2 regions of the Halomonas sp. JS92-SW72 genome follow, and region 2 is predicted to be linked to the other one. Evidence: predicted binding sites of a transcription regulator. Region 2 holds the regulator's gene; the other holds the start of a gene.
The links. Region 2 encodes PhoB, which activates phosphate uptake and scavenging genes when phosphate is short. Its sites were predicted from a motif close to TGTCATANNNNTGTCANA; they were not measured.
Positions count from the first base shown of each region.

Region 1: a site for PhoB is predicted at 1,331-1,348, ahead of ugpB (sn-glycerol-3-phosphate ABC transporter substrate-binding protein UgpB). Genes of this name have one in related genera too.

Region 1 is NZ_CP032147.1:3,598,473-3,608,545, reverse strand. It holds gene ugpB (sn-glycerol-3-phosphate ABC transporter substrate-binding protein UgpB) at 1-1,186, opposite strand, end outside; gene D1793_RS16995 (HAD family hydrolase) at 1,403-2,104, shown strand; gene D1793_RS16990 (ABC transporter substrate-binding protein) at 2,618-3,604, shown strand; gene D1793_RS16985 (iron ABC transporter permease) at 3,607-5,307, shown strand; gene D1793_RS16980 (ABC transporter ATP-binding protein) at 5,295-6,341, shown strand; gene D1793_RS16975 (MBL fold metallo-hydrolase) at 6,338-7,366, shown strand; gene D1793_RS16970 (histidine phosphatase family protein) at 7,353-7,943, shown strand; gene D1793_RS16965 (inositol monophosphatase family protein) at 7,867-8,667, opposite strand; gene D1793_RS16960 (iron ABC transporter permease) at 8,707-10,073, opposite strand, start outside.
Region 2 is NZ_CP032147.1:2,390,928-2,401,000, reverse strand. It holds gene phoU (phosphate signaling complex protein PhoU) at 1-381, shown strand, start outside; gene cysZ (sulfate transporter CysZ) at 628-1,359, shown strand; gene D1793_RS11240 (copper chaperone PCu(A)C) at 1,420-1,905, shown strand; gene phoR (phosphate regulon sensor histidine kinase PhoR) at 1,967-3,286, opposite strand; gene phoB (phosphate regulon transcriptional regulator PhoB) at 3,288-3,977, opposite strand; gene ubiA (4-hydroxybenzoate octaprenyltransferase) at 4,059-4,952, opposite strand; gene D1793_RS11220 (chorismate lyase) at 5,140-5,688, opposite strand; gene D1793_RS11215 (FAD-dependent oxidoreductase) at 5,764-6,924, shown strand; gene D1793_RS11210 (HU family DNA-binding protein) at 6,988-7,263, shown strand; gene D1793_RS11205 (hypothetical protein) at 7,349-7,705, shown strand; partial or broken gene recG (ATP-dependent DNA helicase RecG) at 7,760-9,839, opposite strand; gene D1793_RS11195 (hydrogen peroxide-inducible genes activator) at 9,836-10,073, opposite strand, start outside.

The sequences.
Region 1 (10,073 bases), 1.2 Mb from region 2:
CGAAGTTGCCGAAGCGCAGCCCCTTGGAGTTCTCGGTGGGCGGGTTGAGGTTCATCTGCCGAATGGAGATGTCGGCGCCGGGATTCTCGGCGTAGAAACCCTGCTCCTCGCTCAGCTCCCAGGCGGCGTGGGTGATCGGCAGGTAGCCGGTGCGCTGGTGCCAGTCGGCCTGAACCTCGGGGCGGGAGAGGTACTCGAAGAAGGCGGCCAGGGCCTCGTACTCCTCGTCGCTGTGGCCCTGCAGGGCCCACAGGGTGGCACCGCCGATGATGGAGTTCTGGGGGGCGCCCTCCACATCGGCGTAGTAGGGCTGCATGGCGTAGTCCACCGTGAAGTCGGCATTGGCCAGCACCCCGGCCCGGGCGGCGGAGGAGCCGAAGAACATGGCGCACTCCCCCGAGTAGAACATCGGGGCGGCGTCATCCCCCGGCCCCGGGCCGCCCCAGCGGAAGACCCCCTCGTCCTGCCACGCCTTGAGGTTGTCCCAGTGGCGCGCCACCAGGGCATTGTCGAAGACGAACTCGGTCTCCAGGCCGCCGAAGCCGTTCTCCAGGGTGCCCAGCGGCGAGTCGTGCATGGAGGAGAAGTTCTCCAGCATCACCCAGCTCGGCCAGGAGGTGGTGAAGCCGCAGTTGGCGGCACCGCTCTCGCGCAGCTGGCGGGAGGCGTCGACGATCTCCTCCCAGGTCTCGGGCGTGCCGTCCAGGCCCGCGGCATCGAAGGCGTCGCGGTTGAGGTAGAGGATCGGGGTGGAGGAGTTGAAGGGGAAGGAGAGCATGTTGCCGCGGGTATCGGTGTAGTAGCCCACCACCGCCGGCAGGAAGGCCTCCCGGTCGAAGGCGCGGCCGTGGTCTGCCATCAGCTCATGGATGGGGTAGATGGCGCCTTCGGCGGCCATCATGGTGCCGGTGCCCACCTCGAAGACCTGCAGTATGTGCGGCTGCTCACCCGCGCGGAAGGCGGCGATGGCGCCGGTCATGGTCTCGGTGTAGTTGCCGCGGTAGCTGGGGCGCACCCGATAGTCGTCCTGGGAGGCGTTGAACGCCTCGGTGATGCCTTCGAGGATCTCGCCGAGCTCGCCGCCCATGGCGTGCCACCACTGGACCTCGACGGCGGCGTGAGCGGACAGCGACAGGGTGGCGGCGGCGACGCCTGCGGCCAGGCTCTTCAGGGAAAATGCGGACATGTAGCGCTCCTTGCGGTGTGATGAACAGCGATGTCGTGGATGGCGATCAGCCGCCCTGTTACGGGCAAGACGTTATCCGCACAAGATGACGCCACGGTGGCGAGCGCGTGTCAGTCGTATGGCAGCAACGTGACGCGCCTCGTCGGTCATGCCGTTGTCACCCGGGTGGTTCAGGCTGTCGGCCTTTCTCGAGCTACCGGGCCACTGGAGACCGACATGCGCCTTGCCCTCTTCGACCTCGACGACACCCTGCTGGACGGCGACTGCAGCGCGCTGTGGAACGACTGGATGGTGGAACGGGACTGGATCGCCGCGCCGGGTGACTTCCTGGCCAGCACCCAGAGGATGAACGACGCCTACCACGCGGGACGGCTGCGGCTTGAGGAGTACCTGGCCCTGACGCTGTCGCCTCTGGTGGGGCGCCATCTAGAGGAGGTGGCGAGAGAGGTGGAGGCCTTCGTGGCGGCTCGTGTCGTACCCCGGCTGTTCGCCCAGGGGCGCGAGCTGATCGCTCGGCACCGCCAGCAGGGCGATCTCCCGATGCTGATCTCCGCTTCCTCGCGGCATCTGGTGGCGCCGGTGGCGGTCGCCCTGGGCATCCGGGAGGTGATCGCCGTGGAGCCGGCCCTTGATGGGCAGCGCTTCACCGGCCACACCACTGGTGTTCTCTCCTACCGTAGCGGCAAGGTCGCCCGCCTGGAGGCCTGGCTGGCCAAGCAGGGCGTTGCGGCCAGCCACCTGAGCTTCTACTCAGACTCCCAGAATGATCTGCCGCTGCTCAACCGGGTCGATCGTCCGGTGGCGGTCAATCCCGACCCGGTGCTGGCCGAGGTGGCCAGGTATGAGGGCTGGGAGCGGCTGGATTGGCGCGACGGGTCAGGGCTCCATGGGTTGTCCATGATGGCGATCAGTGAATGAACGAAGCCTACTGCCTGCGCCTCACCGATCACCTGCGCGAGCTGCTCAGCGATCCCGACGCCTTCGAGGAGGGGCGGCTGGAGGGCAAGGCATAGGGGCTTGCCGGCCGCTCTTCACGCCATCTTCAGCTTTTCATGTAGGTGTTAGCCAAGCATCACCGGGTTGCCATTCGAGGTCGCCAGATTGCTGGTCTATACCAGAGCTGCAGTCCTGGTTGCCACTCACCCCACCCGGATAGCCACCATGTCCCTGTTTCCCCGTTCCCTGCTCCCTGCTCGGCGGCGCCGTTGCGCTGGCCATGATAACCGGCACCCAGGCCGCCACCGAGCTGACCGTCTACACCGCCGTCGAGTCGACGGCCCATCGATGACATCGGGCCGCTGTTTTTGCCAGAGTTGCTGAATACGGCGCGTTGCTGATGAAGATGTGACATCCGAGTGAAAGCATACTGTCATCGCGCTGTAAGCCAGTGACAATAATGTCGATGGGGCTCACTCATCGGAGGTTTTCCTAATGTCGAAGTGCCCCCTGTCAGCGGCCCTCTCCGCCGCCGTGGTTCTTGCCGGCCTGGCCCTTCCGGCTCTCGGTAACGAGAAGCTGGTGCTTTACACCAGCCAGCCCAACAGCGATGCCCAGCAAACCGTCGACGCCTTCCAGGCGACCTACCCCGAGATCGAGGTGGAGTGGGTGCGGGATGGCACCACGCAGCTGATGACCCGGCTGCGCTCCGAACTCTCCGCCGGCGTCAGCAACCCTGATGTGCTGTTGATCGCCGACAGCATGACCCTGGAGTCGCTCAAACAAGAAGGGCACCTGCAGCCCTACCTGAGCCCGGAACGCGAGGTCTACGCCGCCGAGCTCTACGATCCGGAAGGCTACTACTACGGCACCAAGCTGATCACCACAGGCATCGTCTACAACACTGGGGCCGAACGGCAGCCGCAGAGCTGGCGGGAGCTCACCCAGCCCGAGTACGAAGGGCAGGTGACCATGCCGAGCCCGCTCTATTCCGGCGCCGCGCTGATTCACATGGCGACGCTCGAGGCCAACCCCGAACTCGGTGAAGAGTACTACGCAGCACTCCAGGCCAATCGTGTCGAGGCCCAGGGCGGCAACGGCGGCGTGTTCAACGCCGTGGCGTCGGGCACCAAACCCTACGGCATCGTGGTGGACTTCCTGCCGATCCGCGAAGCGGCCAAGGGCTCGCCGGTGGCGTTCGTGTTCCCCGAAGAGGGCGTGAGCGCCGTGACGGAGCCGGTGGCGATCATGCAGGGCGCCAGGAATGTCGAGGCGGCGCAAAAGTTCGTCGATTTTGTTCTCTCACGTGAAGGCCAAGAGCTAGTCAGCGAGCAGGGTTATCTCCCGGCGCATCCCGAGGTCGCTCCGCCGGCCGGCTTCCCCGCCCGCAACGGCATCACGCTGATGCCGTTGGACATCGAAAGCGCCCTGGCCAGGGAAGCCGAACTCAAGCAGCGCTTCGGCGACCTGTTCGGAAGCTGACCATGTCGCCGGGTCTCGCCGATAGCAGGCAGCATCGCTGGCTGCTCACCCTGCTCATGCTCGTCATCGTGGCGCTCAGCCTCGTTCCCAGCCTGCGCTTGCTGATGGAGTCGCTGGGCGGCCTGGGCCAGGGCAGTGAGTCGCCGCTATGGCGCGTGCTGCAGGCCAAGAGTACCTGGCGGGCGCTGTGGCGCAGCCTCTATACGTCGGGGCTGGGCATGCTGATTGCGCTGGTGCTGGGCAGCCTGTTCGCCTTCGTGATTACTCTCACGGACATTCGCGGCAAGGCCTGGCTGGTGTTCTGCTTCATGTTGCCGATGATGATCCCGCCCCAGGTCACCGCGCTGAGCTGGCTGCAGCTGTTCGGGCCCGCCAGCCCGCTGCTGAAGAGCATCGGCATGGCGCCGCCCCTGGGCAGCCCCCAGCCGCTCTATTCCGCCGAAGGTATTGCCCTGTTGCTGGGGATCCAGAGCGCGCCGCTGGTGTTCCTGGCGCTGCGCACTTCACTGCTCTCCCTCCCCCGCGAACTGGTCGAGGCGGCCCGTATCAGCGGCGCCCGCCAGGCTCAGGTGTGGGGGCAGATCATCCTGCCGGTGACCCGTAGCGGCCTGATCGCCGGTGCCGCCATGGCTTTCATTTCGAGTCTGGGCAACTTCGGCATTCCCGCCATGCTGGGCATCCCCGCCGGCTACTACGTGCTACCGACCCTGATCTACCAGCGCATGGCCAGCTTCGGCACCGGCGTACTGGCCGAGATGGCCTCGCTGTCGCTGCTGATCGGCGTGCTCGCGCTGGCGGGGGTGGCGCTGCAGCAGGCGTGGATGAAGCGCAGCCGTTTTGGCCTGATGGGCCACAGCGGCCGCGCCCACGACTTTTCTCTGGGCCGCTGGCGGGGAGGGGTGACCGCCCTGCTGGTGACGCTATTACTGGTCATCCTCGTGGCTCCCTTGCTGGCGCTGGTGGTGAGTTCGCTGGTGCCCGCTGTGGGCGTGCCGCTTACCTGGGAGACCGTCACCCTGAACGCCTATCACGAGGTGATCGGCCGCCAGGGAGCGACCTGGCGCGCGGTGCGCAACAGCCTGTGGCTTGCGGGTTGCGCCGCCCTGGTGTTGATGCTGTGCAGCCTGCCGCTGGCCTACCGCCTACAGCGACTGTCGCCGCGCTGGCAAAGCTTGGCATTGAGCGCTATCGAGCTGCCCTATGCGCTGCCCGGTGTGGTACTGGCGGTGGCCTGTATCCTGCTCTTCGTGCGGCCCATCCCAGTTGTGAACGTGGCGCTCTACGGCACACTGGGACTGATCTTCGTCGCCTACCTGGCGCGCTTCCTGGTGGTGTGTCTCAAGCCGGTGGCCGCTGGCCTCGCCCAGCTCGACCCCTCGTTGGAGGAGGCCGCGCAGTTGGCAGGCGCTGGCCCCTGGCGGCGCCTGGGTGGCATTGTGCTGCCGCTGCTGGCCCCGGCGCTATTTGCCGGTGGGCTGCTGGTATTCCTGCTGGCAGTGAACGAGTTGACCGTTTCGGCGCTGCTGTGGAGCGCGGGGAACGAGACTCTGGGCGTGCTGATCTTCAACCTCGACGAAGGCGGCGAGAGCGTGCTGGCTGCTGCAGTTTCCGTGCTGGTGGTGTTGATGGTCGCCACGTTGATGCTCTGCCTGAGCCTGCTGGCACCGCGCCTGCCCAAGGGGGTCGTGCCATGGCAGGGTTGACGATCGATAGTGTGACCAAGCGCTTCGGTGAGCACCCTGCCGTCGAGGCGCTCTCCCTGGACATCGCTTCGGGAGAGTTCGTCGCGCTGCTCGGCCCCAGCGGCTGCGGCAAGACCACCATGCTGCGCATGCTGGCCGGCTTCGAGTCGCTCAGTGAAGGGGAAATTCGTCTGGGCGGGCGGATATTGGCCAGCCGCGAGCATCACGTTGCGCCGGAACGGCGCAATATGGCGATGGTGTTCCAGTCCTACGCTCTGTGGCCGCACATGAGCGTGGCCGACAACGTCGGCTACCCACTCAAGCTGCGCCGCCTGGCTGGCGAGACGTACCGGCATCGGGTGGCCCAGGCGCTGGCGCTAGTGGGGCTCTCGGCTTACGCAGAGCGCTCGCCGCAGGAGCTCAGCGGTGGCCAGCGTCAGCGCGTGGCGCTGGCACGCTGCCTGGTGACAGATCCGGAAGTGGTATTGCTCGACGAGCCGCTGGCCAACCTCGACCGCCACCTCCGTGCGTCCATGGAGCAGAGCTTTCGCGAGTTCAACCGCCGCACCCAGGCCACCCTGGTCTACGTCACCCACGACCAGAGCGAGGCCATGGCGCTGGCGGACCGCATCGCGGTCATGCGCGAGGGCAGGCTGGTGCAGTGGGCCACGCCGGAAACGCTCTATCGCCAGCCGCGGACCGCCTGGGTGGCCAGCTTCATCGGCCAGGGCAGCCTATTGAACGTGGCGGCCGGGCGGCCGGACCAGCGCCTGGAGGAGGCCACGCTGATGCGTGGGCTTGCCTCTGCTCCTGCTGAGCGCACCCAGCCGGTACTGGTGCGCCCCGAGCACGTGACGGTGCTGTCCGATGCCCTTTCCCCACAGGCGTTGTGCGGACGAGTGGAGAGCGTGACCTTCCGCGGCGAACGCTACGAGCTGCACCTGCGCCTCGAAAGCGGTGAAGCGCTGCTGGCTTACCACCACACGGCGCTCGATGAAGGGCGGCAGGTGGCCCTAATCCTGCGCGAGGGCTGGTGCCTGGAGCCCGAGACATGAGCCTGCGCATCGAGGTGCTAAGCGGGCTGGGCGACAAGGCGCCCGCCGCCATCCTGGTCGAGGCCGAGGGCAGGCGCCTGCTGCTCGACGCCGGCGGCGCCCTGCATCCGGGCCAGTCGATAGCCTGGGCAGAAGGGCTGGACGTCGATGCTGTGCTGATCAGTCACGACCATTTCGATCACATCGGCGGGGTCTCGGCGCTGCCTGCCGAACTGCCGCTCTACTGCGCGCCCTCGGTGGCGGCGGCGTTGCCCAGCGGCCGGGAGTGGCGAGCGCTGCCCGAGCGCGGGCAGTGCCGAATCGCGGGCATTCCGGTGACCACCGGCCAGGCGGGGCATTCGCTCGGTGGCGTATGGCTGCATCTCGGCATTGGTGACGGCGTATTCTACAGCGGCGACGCCTGCCGTGAGTCGCTGCTGTTTCCTTTCGACGAGCCGCCCCCGGCTCGCGTTGCGCTGCTGGACGCCTCCTATGGCAGCTACGACACGCTCCAGGCGCAGTGTCGCGAGGCCATCGCGCAGCGGCTGAGCGGACCTCGAGTGCTGCCGGTGCCGGTCTCGGGCCGAGCACTGGAGATGGCGCTATGGCTCGACGAGCTTGGTGTCGTCTGGAATCTGGACGACGCCTGCCGCGCGGGGCTCGAGGCGTTGCTGAGGCTGCCCCGTACGTTGCGCCGGCAAGGGCAAGATGATGCCATACGCCGACTGTTAGAGGCTTCACGTCCGGACTCCCCCACGCTGTGGCTGGTGGCGGACCGCGACGATGACCCCGAGGACTGGCCGGGGTACCGGCTACTACATACGGGCTATCTCACGCCCCGGCGGCAACGCCAGAGGATAGCCGGGGAGGTCGACTGGCAGCGCTGGAACGTCCACCTTCGGCTGTCCCATATGCGGGGGCTGGTGCAGCAACTGGGAGCGGAGCAGGTAACCCCCCTCTTTACCACCGAGGTGCGCGAAGTGAACGAGTTGCTGACGACAGATGAGCCACTATTGTCGGAGGAAGACAGCGATGCTGCTGGCTAGGCCCTTCGTCTTTATCCGCCATGGTGAAACGCAGCTCAACCGAGAGCAGCGCATCTGCGGCCGCAGCGACGTGCCGCTGACGTCGCTGGGTGAGGCCCAGGCGCGGCAGGCTGCTGCGTGGCTGGATCGGCCATGGAGTCTGGTCGTGACCAGCACGCTGCAGCGCGCCTGGCGCACCGCGGAACTGGCGGTTCCCGGCCAGGAGGCGATGCGACTGAGTGGGCTCAACGAGCGCAACTGGGGGCGACTGGACCAATTGCGCCTGACGCAGCAGCCTGCCTACGAGGCCACACCGCCCGGCGGCGAGAGCTGGGCGCGCTTCCAGGCCCGCGTGTTGGCGGCGCTGAACGGCGCGCTGGCAAGCGCGGAGATGCCGCTGGTGGTAGCCCACTCCGGTATTTTTCGCGTCATTCGTGCCCAGCTGATCGGCACCCCCCACGGCCCCCGGCTAGCCAATGCCACACCGTATCTGGTCCGTCCCGGCCTGCTGGGCTGGCAGGTTAACCGATATGTATCGCATCCCTCAGCTCGTCGTGCCGCTCGGGGTGGGCTACCACCAGACTGGTCCACTCGGTAGGCGCCGGGTTGCCGGCGAGGTCGGTGACCGTGCAGCCCGCCTCCCGGGCGATGACGATGCCGGCGGCGATGTCCCATAGCTCCAGCCGGGCTCCCTGGGACCAGAAGGCATCGAAGCGGCCAATGCCGGCATAGGCGATTTCGAGTGCCGCCGAGCCGGGGGCTCGAATGCCTGCCACCTTCGGCATCAGGTCGGCCATCTGGGACAGGCTGGTCGGGCAGTCGCCCTTGGCGTGGTAGGGCAGGCAAGTGGCGACCAGCATCTCGTGCAGGGCTCGCGCGGGAGGTGCTGTGATGCGCTGCGTTCCACGGTAGGCGCCTTGTTCGCGCTCCGCCCACAGCATTTCGTCCAGCAGCGGCTGGTAGACCACCCCGTGGGTGAGTATATCGCCCTCGCGAACGGCGATAGAGACGGAAAAGTGGGGCACCCGATGCAGGAAGTTGTTGGTGCCGTCCAGTGGGTCGATGATCACCGTGATGTCACCATCCCGCGCTGGGGTGGCGCCGGTCTCCTCGCCAAGGAAGCCCACGTCGGGATAGGCACGGCGAATGGTGTCGATAATGGCGTTCTCGGCCGCCCGGTCGTAATAGGTCACGAAGTCCGAGGCGCCCTTGCTTTCGAAGTTGATGGCTCCGTCGGCGTGGTAGCCCTCGCGAAGAATCGCGCCTGCCGCTCGGGCGGCGCGTTGCAGGGTCTCGCCTAGAGCTTCTGAGTTATCGATCATTTGAGTTCTCCTTTTAAATCCTGACGGAGGAGCAGTTATTCATCCTGAAATGGGCAGCCGCCTGCGGCTGAACACCGTCAGCGCCACCAGCAGCGCCGTGGTGGTGAAGATCGCCACGGCGCTCATCGCCATGCCGACGCCGGGGGAGCCCTGCTCGAACTGGCCGAACACGAAGGTGGAGACCGTGCGCATTCCGGCGGGCGCCACCATCAGCGAGGCGACGAGCTCCCGGGAGGCGATGGCGAACACCAGCAGCATGGAGACGATCAGCCTCGGGGCCAGGGCCGGCAGCAGGATGCGCCGGAAGGCGGTGAAGAAGCCGGCGCCGCACACCCGGGCCGCGGCCTCCAGGCTCTCGCCCATCTGGCGGAAGGCCGCCGAGGCGTAGCGCACCGGATAGGGCAGCAGCAGGCAGGCATAGGCGAGCAGCAGCATGGCGCCGGTGTTATAGACCTGGATCGGCCACCAGCTCTGGTTCCAGGCCAGGATCAGGCCCACCGCCACCACGATGCCGGGCATGGTATTGGGCAGCAGCGAGAGCAGGTCGAGCAGCCCCTTGCCGCGCAGGTGAGCCCGCACCACCAGGTAGCCCACCAGGGCTCCCAGCACTCCGGTGAGCAGCGCGGCACCGATGGCAAGCCCCAGGCTGGTGGAGAGCGCCTGCAGGGCGCCGCCTCGGTTGGCGAAAAGCGCCTCGAAGTGGCGCAGCGAAAGGTTCTCTGCGGTCAGGCCGCCGGAGAGGGTGCCGGTGAAGGCGGTAGCCAGCACGGCGATGAGCGGCACGCCCACCGAGACCAGCCCCACCAGGCCGAACAGCGCCAGCACCGGCCAGCGCAAGGGGCCCAGCTCGAAACGCTCCACCGCCGCCGGCTTGCCGGTCTGGCTGACGAAGGAACGTCGCGTCACCAGCCAGTGCTGCAGGGTGAAGGCGGCCATGGCCAGCATCACCAGCAGCAGCGAGAGCACTGCCGCCCCCGGGATGTCGATGGGCCAGTCGGAGAAGCGCTCGTGGATGCCGGTGACCAGCACCTTGTAGCCCGCCTGGGCGCCCAGGGTGGCCGGCGTGCCGAATTCCTCGATGGTCAGGGCGAAGACCAGCAGTAGGCTGGCGGCGATGCCAGGGGTGGAGAGCGGCAGGGTGATGCGCCAGAAGGCGCGCCAGGCCCCGGCACCGCTGACTCGGGCGGCCGAAGCGTAGCGTCCGCCGACGCTCATCATGGTGCGCGACACCGCGAAATAGACCACCGGGAAGATGTTGAGCACCATCACGAAGACGATGCCGGAGAAGGAGAACAGGAAGCCGCTGGCGGAGAACCCGGTGAGCTGCTCGGCGTAGCCCCGCGGCTGCAGTGTCAGCATCCAGGAGAGGGCCGCGATATAGGGCGGGATCATGAAAGGGATCAGGA
Region 2 (10,073 bases):
GACCTGATCGCCGCCGATAACGGCACCCGCGGCTTCGTCGAGGTGCGCATGATCAGCGAGCACGTGCGGCGCATGGTGCGCGATGCCCTGACCTCCTTCGCCCGCTTCGATACCGAGCTGGCGCTGAAGCTGGTGCATGAGGACGAGGAGGTGGACGAGGAGTACCGCAGCGCCATGCGCTCGCTGATGACCTTCATGATGGAGGATGCCCGCTCGATCTCGCCGATCCTCAGCTTGATGTGGATCCTGCGCGCCCTGGAGCGCATCGGCGATCACGCCAACAACCTGGCCGAGTACGTGGTCTACCTGGTCAAGGGGCTGGATATCCGCCACACCGACCCCGAGGACCTCGACGAGCAGGCAATCACCCGCAAGGGATAGGCCTGACTCGGTCGACCGTCATGCTCGAGGCTGTTCCGGCGACAGGTCTTCGAGTGGGCGCTGTGAACCCATCCTTGGGCGCTACCGACGCCATCCCTGGCGTAAGACCCCCTCTTCGACCTGTCCCCGGCGCCTCTCGCTCATTGCAACGGTGCATGGGTTGACGGTCCCTCTGGATTGGCTGTCAATGACGCAGGCCACTGCCCCTGGCGGTGGCCTTCGTCGTTTTCCCGTGAAGGAATCACCATGCTTGATGCCGTCACCGCCCTGGCCCGGGGCACCCGCCTGGCCTACTCCCGCGGCCTGCGCCGCTACGTTTTCGTGCCCATCGTCATCAACCTGCTGGTCTACGGGGCCATGTTGCGCTTCGTGCTGGCCAACTTCGGCGGCTGGCTGGAGGGCTGGATGGCGCTGGTGCCGGCCTGGCTTGGCTGGCTCGAGTGGCTGATCTGGCCGCTGTTCGTGATCAGCCTGGTGGTGATTGTCTTCTTCACCTTCACCCTGGTGACCCACCTGATCGCCGCCCCCTTCTACGGCTTCCTGGCGGCCAGGGTGGAGGCGGTGGCCACCGGGCGGCCACCGCTGGACGATCGCGGCCTCATGAAGACGGCGGTGGATGCCCTGGGGCGCGAGCTGGTCAAGCTGGCCTATATCGCGCCAAGAGCCCTGCTGCTCTTCCTGGTGAGCTGGATTCCCGGGGTGAACCTCGCCGCCCCGCTGCTCTGGGCGCTCTTCTCCGCCTGGGTGATGGCGATCGCCTACCTGGACTACCCCATGGACAACAACAAGGTGAGCTTCGCCGAGATGCGCCGACGGCTGGCGGCGCGCTGGTGGCAGAGCCTCACCTATGGCGGCTGCGTGACCCTGGTGACCTGGATTCCCCTGGCCAACCTCTTCCTGCTGCCCGGCGCGGTGTCCGGTGCGGTGCTGATGTGGGCCGAGCACTATCGCGACCTGGGCGCTCCCGCGGCGCGTTGAACGAGGCCCGGCAGGGCGGCTGCTATGCTCGGGGGACATCCCGACAAGGAGCCAACCGCCATGCGCATGCCCGTTATCCTGCTGCTGGCCGCCGGCCTCGCCCTCCCGGGGCTGGTCCAGGCCCATGAGTATGAGCTTGAGGACCTGGTAGTGGTGCACCCCTTCGCCACCCCGGCGCCGCCCGGCGTGCCCCATGCGGCCGCCTATGTGGATATCCGCGTGGAGGGGGAGACCCCCGCCGTGCTGGTCGGCGCCCGCACCCCGGCCAGCGAGTCGGTGGAGCTGCACGACATGCAGATGGAGGAGGGCGTGATGCAGATGCGCCGGGTCGAGCGCATCGAGGTGCCCGCGGGCATCACCCAGACCATGCGGCCGGGTGGCGGCTATCACCTGATGCTGATGGACCTGAAGGCGCCGCTGCGCCTGGGCGAGCGTTTCCCGATGACCCTGGAGTTTGCCGAGCGCGGCGAGGTCGAGGTGGAGGTGTGGGTGCAGAGCGCCGAGCGGGGCAGCGAGGCCGCCGACGGCCACCACCATGACCTCTGAGCATCATCATGACCTCTGAACATCCCCATGACCTCTGAACATCATCCGGCGAGGGAGGGGATCAGGCCCTGTCGGTGGTGGCCTGGGCCTCCTGGCGCTGGCGCAGCCGCGCCGCGGGGAAAAGGCAGCGGAAGCGGGCGCCCTGGCCCGGGCGGGAGTCGATCTCCAGGCGGGCGTCGTGGCGCAGCAGCACATGCTTGACGATGGCGAGGCCAAGCCCGGTGCCGCCGGTGGCGGCGCTGCGCCCCTTGTCGACGCGATAGAAGCGCTCGGTGAGCCGCGGCAGGTGCACCGGATCGATGCCCTCGCCGTTGTCCTCCACCTCCAGGCAGGCGCCGTCGCCGTGGGGCCGCCAGCGCAGCACGATGCGGCTGCCTTCGGGGGTGTAGCGCACCGCGTTGAAGGCCAGGTTGGAGAGGGCGCTGTGGATCTCCTGCTCGCTGCCGAGCAGTGACCTGGGTTCCACCAGCTCCACCTCGACGGTGTGGCGGCCGGCGGAGAGGGCCGTCGCGTCGCGCTGCACGCTGCCCAGCAGGGCGTCCATGCCCAGCGGGGTGTGGTCCTCGCCGCCGCGGTCGATCTCCAGGCGCGACAGCAGCAGCAGGTCGCTGACCAGGTTCTGCATGCGGCTGGTCTGCTCCTGCATACTGGGCAGCCCCCGGGCGAAGCGCGGCGGCAGCTGGTCGGCGTAGGTGGCGTAGGTCTCCAGGTAGCCGGCCAGCACGGTGAGTGGGGTGCGCAGCTCGTGGGAGACATTGGCCACGAAGTCGCGGCGCATCTCCTCCAGGCGGTGCAGGCGGGTGATGTCGCGGGCCATCAGCAGCCGCTCGTCATCGCCGTAGAGGGTGATCTGGAACTGCAGCACCATCTGCTCGTCGATGGGCGAGGGCAGCGTCAGCGGCTCGCGGTAGTCGCGGGCATGGAAGTAGTCGATGAAGCGCGGATCGCGCAGCAGGTTGGTGATGTGGTGGCCGCGGTCATGGGCGGCGTTGAGCCCCAGCATGCGCTCGGCGGCGCTGTTCCACCACTCCATGTCGCCGTGGCGGTCGAGCATCACCACGCTGTCGCGCATCGCCTCGGAGGACTCCTGGATGCGCTTGATGATCCCGAGCAGCCGCTCCTGGGTGTGGCGCTGCCCCTTCTGGTAGCGGTAGAGACGGTCGAACAGCTCGCCCCACACGCCCGTGGTGGCGGGAGGCTCGGCCTGGGGGGTGAGGGTCAGCCAGCGGTGGAGGCGGTAGAGCTGGCGCAGATGAAAGCCCAGGCAGGCCGCGAGGCCGAGGGCCAGGCCCGCCCAGGCATGGGACAGCAGCCATCCCACCAGCAGGCCGATGCCGGCCAGCAGCAGAAGTCGCCATAGCTCCCGCCTCCAGAGGCCCACGTCAGCCCTTGGCGGAGAACCGGTAGCCGGTGCCGCGCACCGTCTGCACCAGGTGCTGGTGGCGCTCGCCCAGCGCCTTGCGCAGGCGGCGGATATGCACGTCCACGGTGCGCTCTTCCACGTAGACGTTGCCGCCCCACACCTGGTCCAGCAGCTGGCTGCGGGTGTAGGCGCGCTCCTGGTGGGTCATGAAGAACTGCAGCAGGCGATACTCGGTGGGGCCCATCTCCACGGGCCTGCCGCTGGCGCTGACCCGGTGGCTCACCGGATCGAGCAGCAGGCCGTCGACCTCCACGGCCTCCTCGACGCCCTGGGGCGTGGCGCGACGCAGCACCGCCTTGAGGCGGGCCACCAGCTCGCGGGGAGAGAAGGGCTTGGTGATGTAGTCGTCGGCGCCGGCCTCCAGCCCCTGGATCTTGTTGTCCTCCTCGCCCTTGGCGGTGAGCATGATGATCGGCAGTTCGGCGGTGGTCGGCTCGCGCTTGAGGCGGCGGGCCAGCTCGATGCCGCTGGTGCCGGGCATCATCCAGTCCAGCAGCACCAGGTCGGGCTGGTGGTCGACCACCATGGCATGGGCGGCCTGGGCGTTGTCGGCCTCGAGGACGCGGTAGTCGGCCATCTCCAGCGCCACCGCGATCATCTCGCGGATCGGCGCCTCATCATCGACGATCAGAACGGTCTTGGCGGTCATCCGGAAGCCTCGGCACAGTGACGGATCGATGACGATCTCACCATGCCAGTATGACACTCGCGTGACAGGACCGCCCGCCTGTCATGCGCCGGCGGCCGGCCACAGGCTGAGGGCGATGCCGGCGAACACCAGCAGGCCCGACCAGTGGTTGTTGAGGAAGGCCTGGAAGCAGGGATCGCGCTCGCGCTCGCGGATCAGGAACTGCTGGTGCACGAAGGTGGCCGCCATGCCGGCCAGGCCCAGCCAGAAGAAGCCGCCGAAGCCCAGACGCAGCCCCGCCCAGGCCAGCAGCAGCAGGGTCAGGCCCTGCAGCAGGCCGATCATCAGCCGGTCGGCGCGGCCGAACAGCACGGCGGTGGACTTGATGCCGATCTTGAGATCGTCGTCGCGGTCGACCATGGCGTACTGGGTGTCGTAGGCCACGGTCCAGGCGACATTGGCGGCGAACAGCAGCCAGGCCTCGAAGGGCACATGGCCCAGCACCGCGCCAAAGGCCATGGGGATGGCCCAGGAAAAGGCGGCGCCCAGGAAGAGCTGGGGCAGGTGGGTGTAGCGCTTCATGAAGGGGTAGATGAAGGCCAGCGCCACCCCCACCAGAGAGAGCATCACCGTGAACAGGTTGGTGAACCAGACCAGCACGAAGGCGGCCATCACCAGGATCAGGAACAGCGCCTGGGCCTCGCCCTCGCTGATCCGCCCGGTGGCCAGGGGGCGCAGCCGGGTGCGCTTGACGTGGCCGTCGAAGTGGCGGTCGGCGTAGTCGTTGACCACGCAGCCGGCGGCGCGCATCAGGTAGACCCCGGCGATGAAGATCAGCAGCACGCGGCGGCCGGGGATGCCCTCGGCGGCCACCCACAGCGCCCACAGGGTGGGCCACATCAGCAGCCAGGTGCCGATGGGGCGGTTCAGGCGCATCAGCTGCAGGAAGTCGGGCACCCGGGCGAGGCCCGTGGGGCGCATCAGGGAACGGTCCATCTCTACCTCGTAAGAATTTTCTTTATTGGCAGACGGTGTTAAGCGGCGGGACTGTTCCGGCGACAAGCCTGCGAGGAGGCGCTGTGAATACTTCCTTGTACGCTACCGACGCCATCCCTGGCGTAGGACCTCCTCTTCGGCTTGTCCCCGGCGCCCCGCCCGTCGGCATCGGAGACTGGCCCAGAGCCTAGCGCGAAGGGAGACCGAGGTCATCCGCCATGGCATCCAGGAACCACTCCTGCACCAGCACCCGGAAGTCGCCGCGGCGAAACACCGAGCGGCGCCCCCAGGGGCCCGTGGCGGCGTGGAAGCCGGCGGGGGCGGTGGTCACCTCGATCTCGCCGCGCTCGAGGCCCGGCTGGCGGAACAGCCAGGAGCCCAGCGAGCGCTCGCCCAGGTGGGCCAGCTCGTGTTCCGGCAGGCCCGAGAGCGGCGCCACCGAGCGCGCCACCACCCAGGGGCGCTCCCCCAGGCAGAGCGCCACCTCGCGCAGCCAGGCGCGCTGGCCGGGGGCGATGCCCAGCGCCCTGGCCTCGTCGCGGCGGGGCGTGCCGAGGCGCTGGTCGAGCAGCCGGACGCGGAAGGGGCGCGGCGCACCGGCCTCGGTGAGGCGCAGGGTCAGGGAGTCCCGGGAGCCGACCCAGCGGTGCCAGGCGGGGCTCATGGCCGGCCGGGAGGCGGCCAGGGGGATCCAGTGCGCCAGGGCGCAGGTGTCGGCAGGTGGCAGGTCGGACACCGTCGGGCTCCGCGTCGCTTCAGGGGCGGCTAGTGTAACATGCGGTGCCATCCCCACCCCTGAGCGAGGAGGCCCATGAGCGCTCCCCTGACCATTATCGGTTCCGGCATGGCAGGCCTTGGCCTGCTGCGTGCCCTGCGTGCGCTGGATGCCGAACGCCCCGTGACCCTGATCACCGCCGACGGCGGCGATGACTACGCCAAGCCGCTGCTCTCCACCGGTTTCGCCAAGCGACTGCCGCCGGATCGCCTGGCGGCGCGCAGCGCCCTGCGGGTCGCCGAGGAGCTGAATGCGGTGGTGCGCACCCATACCCGGGTCGAGGCCATCGACGCGGCAGCGCGCACCCTGCGGATCGGCGCCGAGCGGCTGCCCTGGAGCGAGCTGGTGCTGGCCACCGGGGCGGCGCCGGCGGTGCCCTTTGCACTGCCCGCGGCGGTGGCCGGCCGGGTCTTTACCATCAACGACCTGGAGGACTATCGCGCCTTCCACGCCGCCCTGGCGGCGCTGGGGCGGCCGGGTCGGGTGGCCATCGTCGGCGCCGGCCTGGTGGGCTGCGAGTTCGCCAACGACCTGCTGGCGGGCGGTCATGAGGTAAGCCTGGTGGCCCCCGAGACCGCACCCCTGGCGCGGCTGCTGCCCGAGCCCCTGGGGCGTGCCCTGGGCGAGGCCTTCGAGGCGGCCGGCATGACGCTGGCGCTGGGGGGCGGGGTGACGGCCCTCGAGGACGCCGGCGCCGACCTGGGCGTGGCGCTGGACGATGGCAGCCACCTGATGGCCGACCTGGTGCTGGTGGCTACCGGCCTCAGGCCGCGCACCGCCCTGGCCCAGGCGGCGGGCCTCGCGGTCGGCGCCGCCGGCATCCACACCGACCGCTGCCTGGCCACCTCGGCGCCCGGCATCCACGCCCTGGGCGACGTGGCCTGCGTCGACGGGGTGAGTGCCATGTATGTGCAGCCGCTGCAGGCGAGCGCCAAGGCGCTGGCGAAGACCCTGACCGGCACGCCCACCCCGGTCGCCTACGGCCCCTGGCCGGTGGTGGTCAAGACGCCGCTGCTGCCGGTGGTGGCCCTGCCGCCGACCCGCCCGCCGGCGCGCTGGCGCATCGAGGGGGAGGTCGGCGATCTCACCGCCCTGGCGGAGTCGGAAGACGGTCGTTTGATCGGATTTGCGTTGACAGGGACCTGTGTCCGTCGGAAAGTTGAACTGGCGCGGGTTGCGCCGCCGTTGCTAGGCTAGATCTTCGACAACAAGACCCCGGCGACAGGCGCCCGGGGAGTATGCCAATACCAGGAGGGCAGTATGCGTAAGCCAGAACTCGCCGCGGCGATTGCCGAGCGTGCCGATCTTTCCAAGGACAAGGCGAGCCAGGTGCTCAACGTGATCCTCGACGAGATCACCGGTAGCGTGGCCCAGGGACAGGATGTGTCGCTGATCGGCTTCGGCACCTTCACCGTGCGTGAGCGTGCGGCGCGCACCGGCAAGAACCCCCAGACCGGCCAGCCGCTGACCATCCCGGCCAGCAAGACGGTGGCCTTCAAGCCGGGCAAGGGCCTCAAGGACGCGGTGGCCAAGTAAGACACAGCAAGGCGCCAGGCGGCCCGCTGCGGTGGGCCGCGGCGGCCTTCCCCTCCATGGATTCGGATTCGGTGGCGAGATCGACATGAAGCTGCGACTGATGCTCTGGCTGCTGGCCTTCCTGCTCAAGCGCGCCCTGCGCCGCAAGGCCCGCTTCCGCGAGCTGCTGACCGAGATGCGCGGCCTCGACTGGGGCATCGCCACCGAAGACCTCGCCATCGCCCGCCACTACCGGATGAGCCCCCGCGGTATCCAGTCCGGGCGCGGCCTGCCGGTGGACCTCGACCTGGAGCTGCGCTTCGAGGACGAGGCCACCGCGCTCCAGGTGCTGAGGAAACCCACCCAGCAGGCCTTCCTCGACGGCATGATGGCAGGCACCGTGCGTCTGGTCGGCGATTCCGCCGATCTGCAGAAGCTCCAGAAGCTCCTCCGGCACCTCTGAGCCACCTCTGGCCCCTCACCCTTGCCTCGCTGCCCGGCCCCTGGGGTCTGAGGGTCACACCTGCCCGTAGCGGCCCGCCTCCTCGCCCAGCCAGCGCCTGACCAGCGGCCGGCTCGCCTCCGGGTGGATGGCCAGCAGCGCCTCGGCCAGCGGAGCGACGCGCTCCAGCAGGTCGGCGTCGCGCTCCAGGTCGGCGATCTTCATCTGGGCCAGGCCCGTCTGGCGGGTGCCCAGCACCTCGCCGGGGCCGCGCAGCTCCAGGTCCTTCTCGGCGATGCGAAAGCCGTCGTTGGTCTCGCGCATCACCGCCAGGCGCTCCTTGGAGTGGGCCGAGAGCGGTGGGTGATAGAGCAGCACGCAGAAGCTCGCGGTGGAGCCGCGCCCCACCCGGCCGCGCAGCTGGTGCAGCTGGGAGAGCCCAAGCCGCTCGGGGTTCTCGATGATCATCAGGCTGGCGTTGGGCACGTCGACCCCCACCTCGATCACCGTGGTGGCCACCAGCAGGTCCAGCTCGCCGGCCTTGAAGGCGTCCATCACCGTGGCCTTCTCGGCGGCCTTCATGCGCCCGTGCACCAGGCCGATGGCCAGTTCCGGCAGGGCCTCGGTGAGCTCGTCCCGGGTCGCCTCGGCGGCCTGGCACTCCAGCACCTCGGACTCCTCGATCAGGGTGCAGACCCAGTAGGCCTGTCGCCCCTCGGCGCAGGCGTGGCGGATGCGTGCCACCACCTCGGGGCGCCGCTCGTCGGGCATCGCCACCGTCTTCACCGGGGTGCGCCCGGGGGGCAGCTCGTCGATGATCGAGACGTCGAGGTCGGCGTAGGCGCTCATCGCCAGGGTGCGGGGAATGGGGGTCGCGGTCATCACCAGCTGGTGGGGCGTCAGGCCCCCGGCCTCGCCCTTCTCGCGCAGGGCCAGGCGCTGGTGCACCCCGAAGCGATGCTGCTCGTCGACGATGGCCAGGCCCAGGCGCTGGAAGTGCACGTCGCCCTGGAAGAGGGCATGGGTGCCCACCACCATGCGCGCGGCCGTCCTGGATGGCCGCCTTGGTGTCCAGGCGCGCCTTGCCCTTGAGCTTGCCGGAGAGCCAGGCCACCTCGATGCCCAGCGGTTCGAACCAGGCCCGGAAGGCGCGGTAGTGCTGCTCGGCGAGGATCTCGGTGGGCGCCATCATCGCCGCCTGGCAGTCGCCGGCGATGGCGGAGAGCGCGGCCATGGCGGCCACCACCGTCTTGCCGGAGCCCACGTCGCCCTGCACCAGGCGCAGCATGGGCACCTCCCGGGCCAGGTCGGCGCCGATCTCGTCGAGCACCCGGCGCTGGGCGCCGGTCAGCGAGAAGGGCAGCTGGGTCAGGAAGCGCGCCTGCAGGCCGCGCCCGGAGGGCAGCGCCGGGGCGCCATCCTCCTGGATGCGCAGGCGCACCGCCTGCAGGCTCAGGCGGTGGGCCAGCAGCTCCTCCAGGGCCAGGCGGCGGCTGGCGGGGTGGCGGCCGCTGGCGAGGGCCTCGGCATCCACCTCCGGCGTCGGCTGGTGCAGCACGTGCAGGCAGTGGTGCAGCTCGGGCAGGCGGAAGCGGGCGCGCAGGTCCTCGGTGATCCAGTCCGGCAGCGCCTCGGGATGGGCCTCGAGCAGGGCCAGGGCCTGCTCGATCAGCGCCCGCAGGCGGGTCTGGTGGAGCCCCTCGGTGGCTGGGTAGATGGGGGTCAGGTGATCCTCCACCGGCGGAGCGTCGGCCTTGAGCAGGCGATACTCGGGGTGGTAGAGCTCGAGCCCGGTAGCCCCGGCGCGGGCCTCGCCGAAGCAGCGCAGCCAGCTGCCGGACTGGAACTGCTGCTGCTGGGCCGGCGAGAAGTGGAAGAAGCGCAGGCTGAGCAGGCCCGAGCCGTCGCGCAGCCGCACCAGCAGGCTGCGGCGGCGCCCGCGCACCACCTCGGCGGCCACCACCTCGCCCTCCACCACCGCCTCGTGGCCGGCGCGCAGGGTGCCGATGGGGGTGATGCGGGTGCGGTCCTGGTAGCGCAGCGGCAGGTGGAAGAGCAGGTCGGCCACGCTCTCGATGCGCAGCCGGGCCAGCTTCAGCGCCAGCGCCTCGCCGACCCCCTTGAGCGATGTGACCGGCGCGTCGAGTGCATTCATGCCGGCATGGTGTCGGCCTCGCGGCAGCGGGCGATGGCCTCGGTCACGGCGTCGATCGCCTTGGGCCGCGGGAAGCTGGCCCGCCAGGCGATGGCCACGGTGCGCGAGGGTGCGGGGGGAGCGAAGGGGCGGCTGACCAGCAGGCCGCTCTCGTAGTGGACGGTGCCGATGGCCGAGCGCGGCAGCACCGTGATGCCCAGCTTGGAGGCCACCATGTGGCGGATGGTCTCCAGC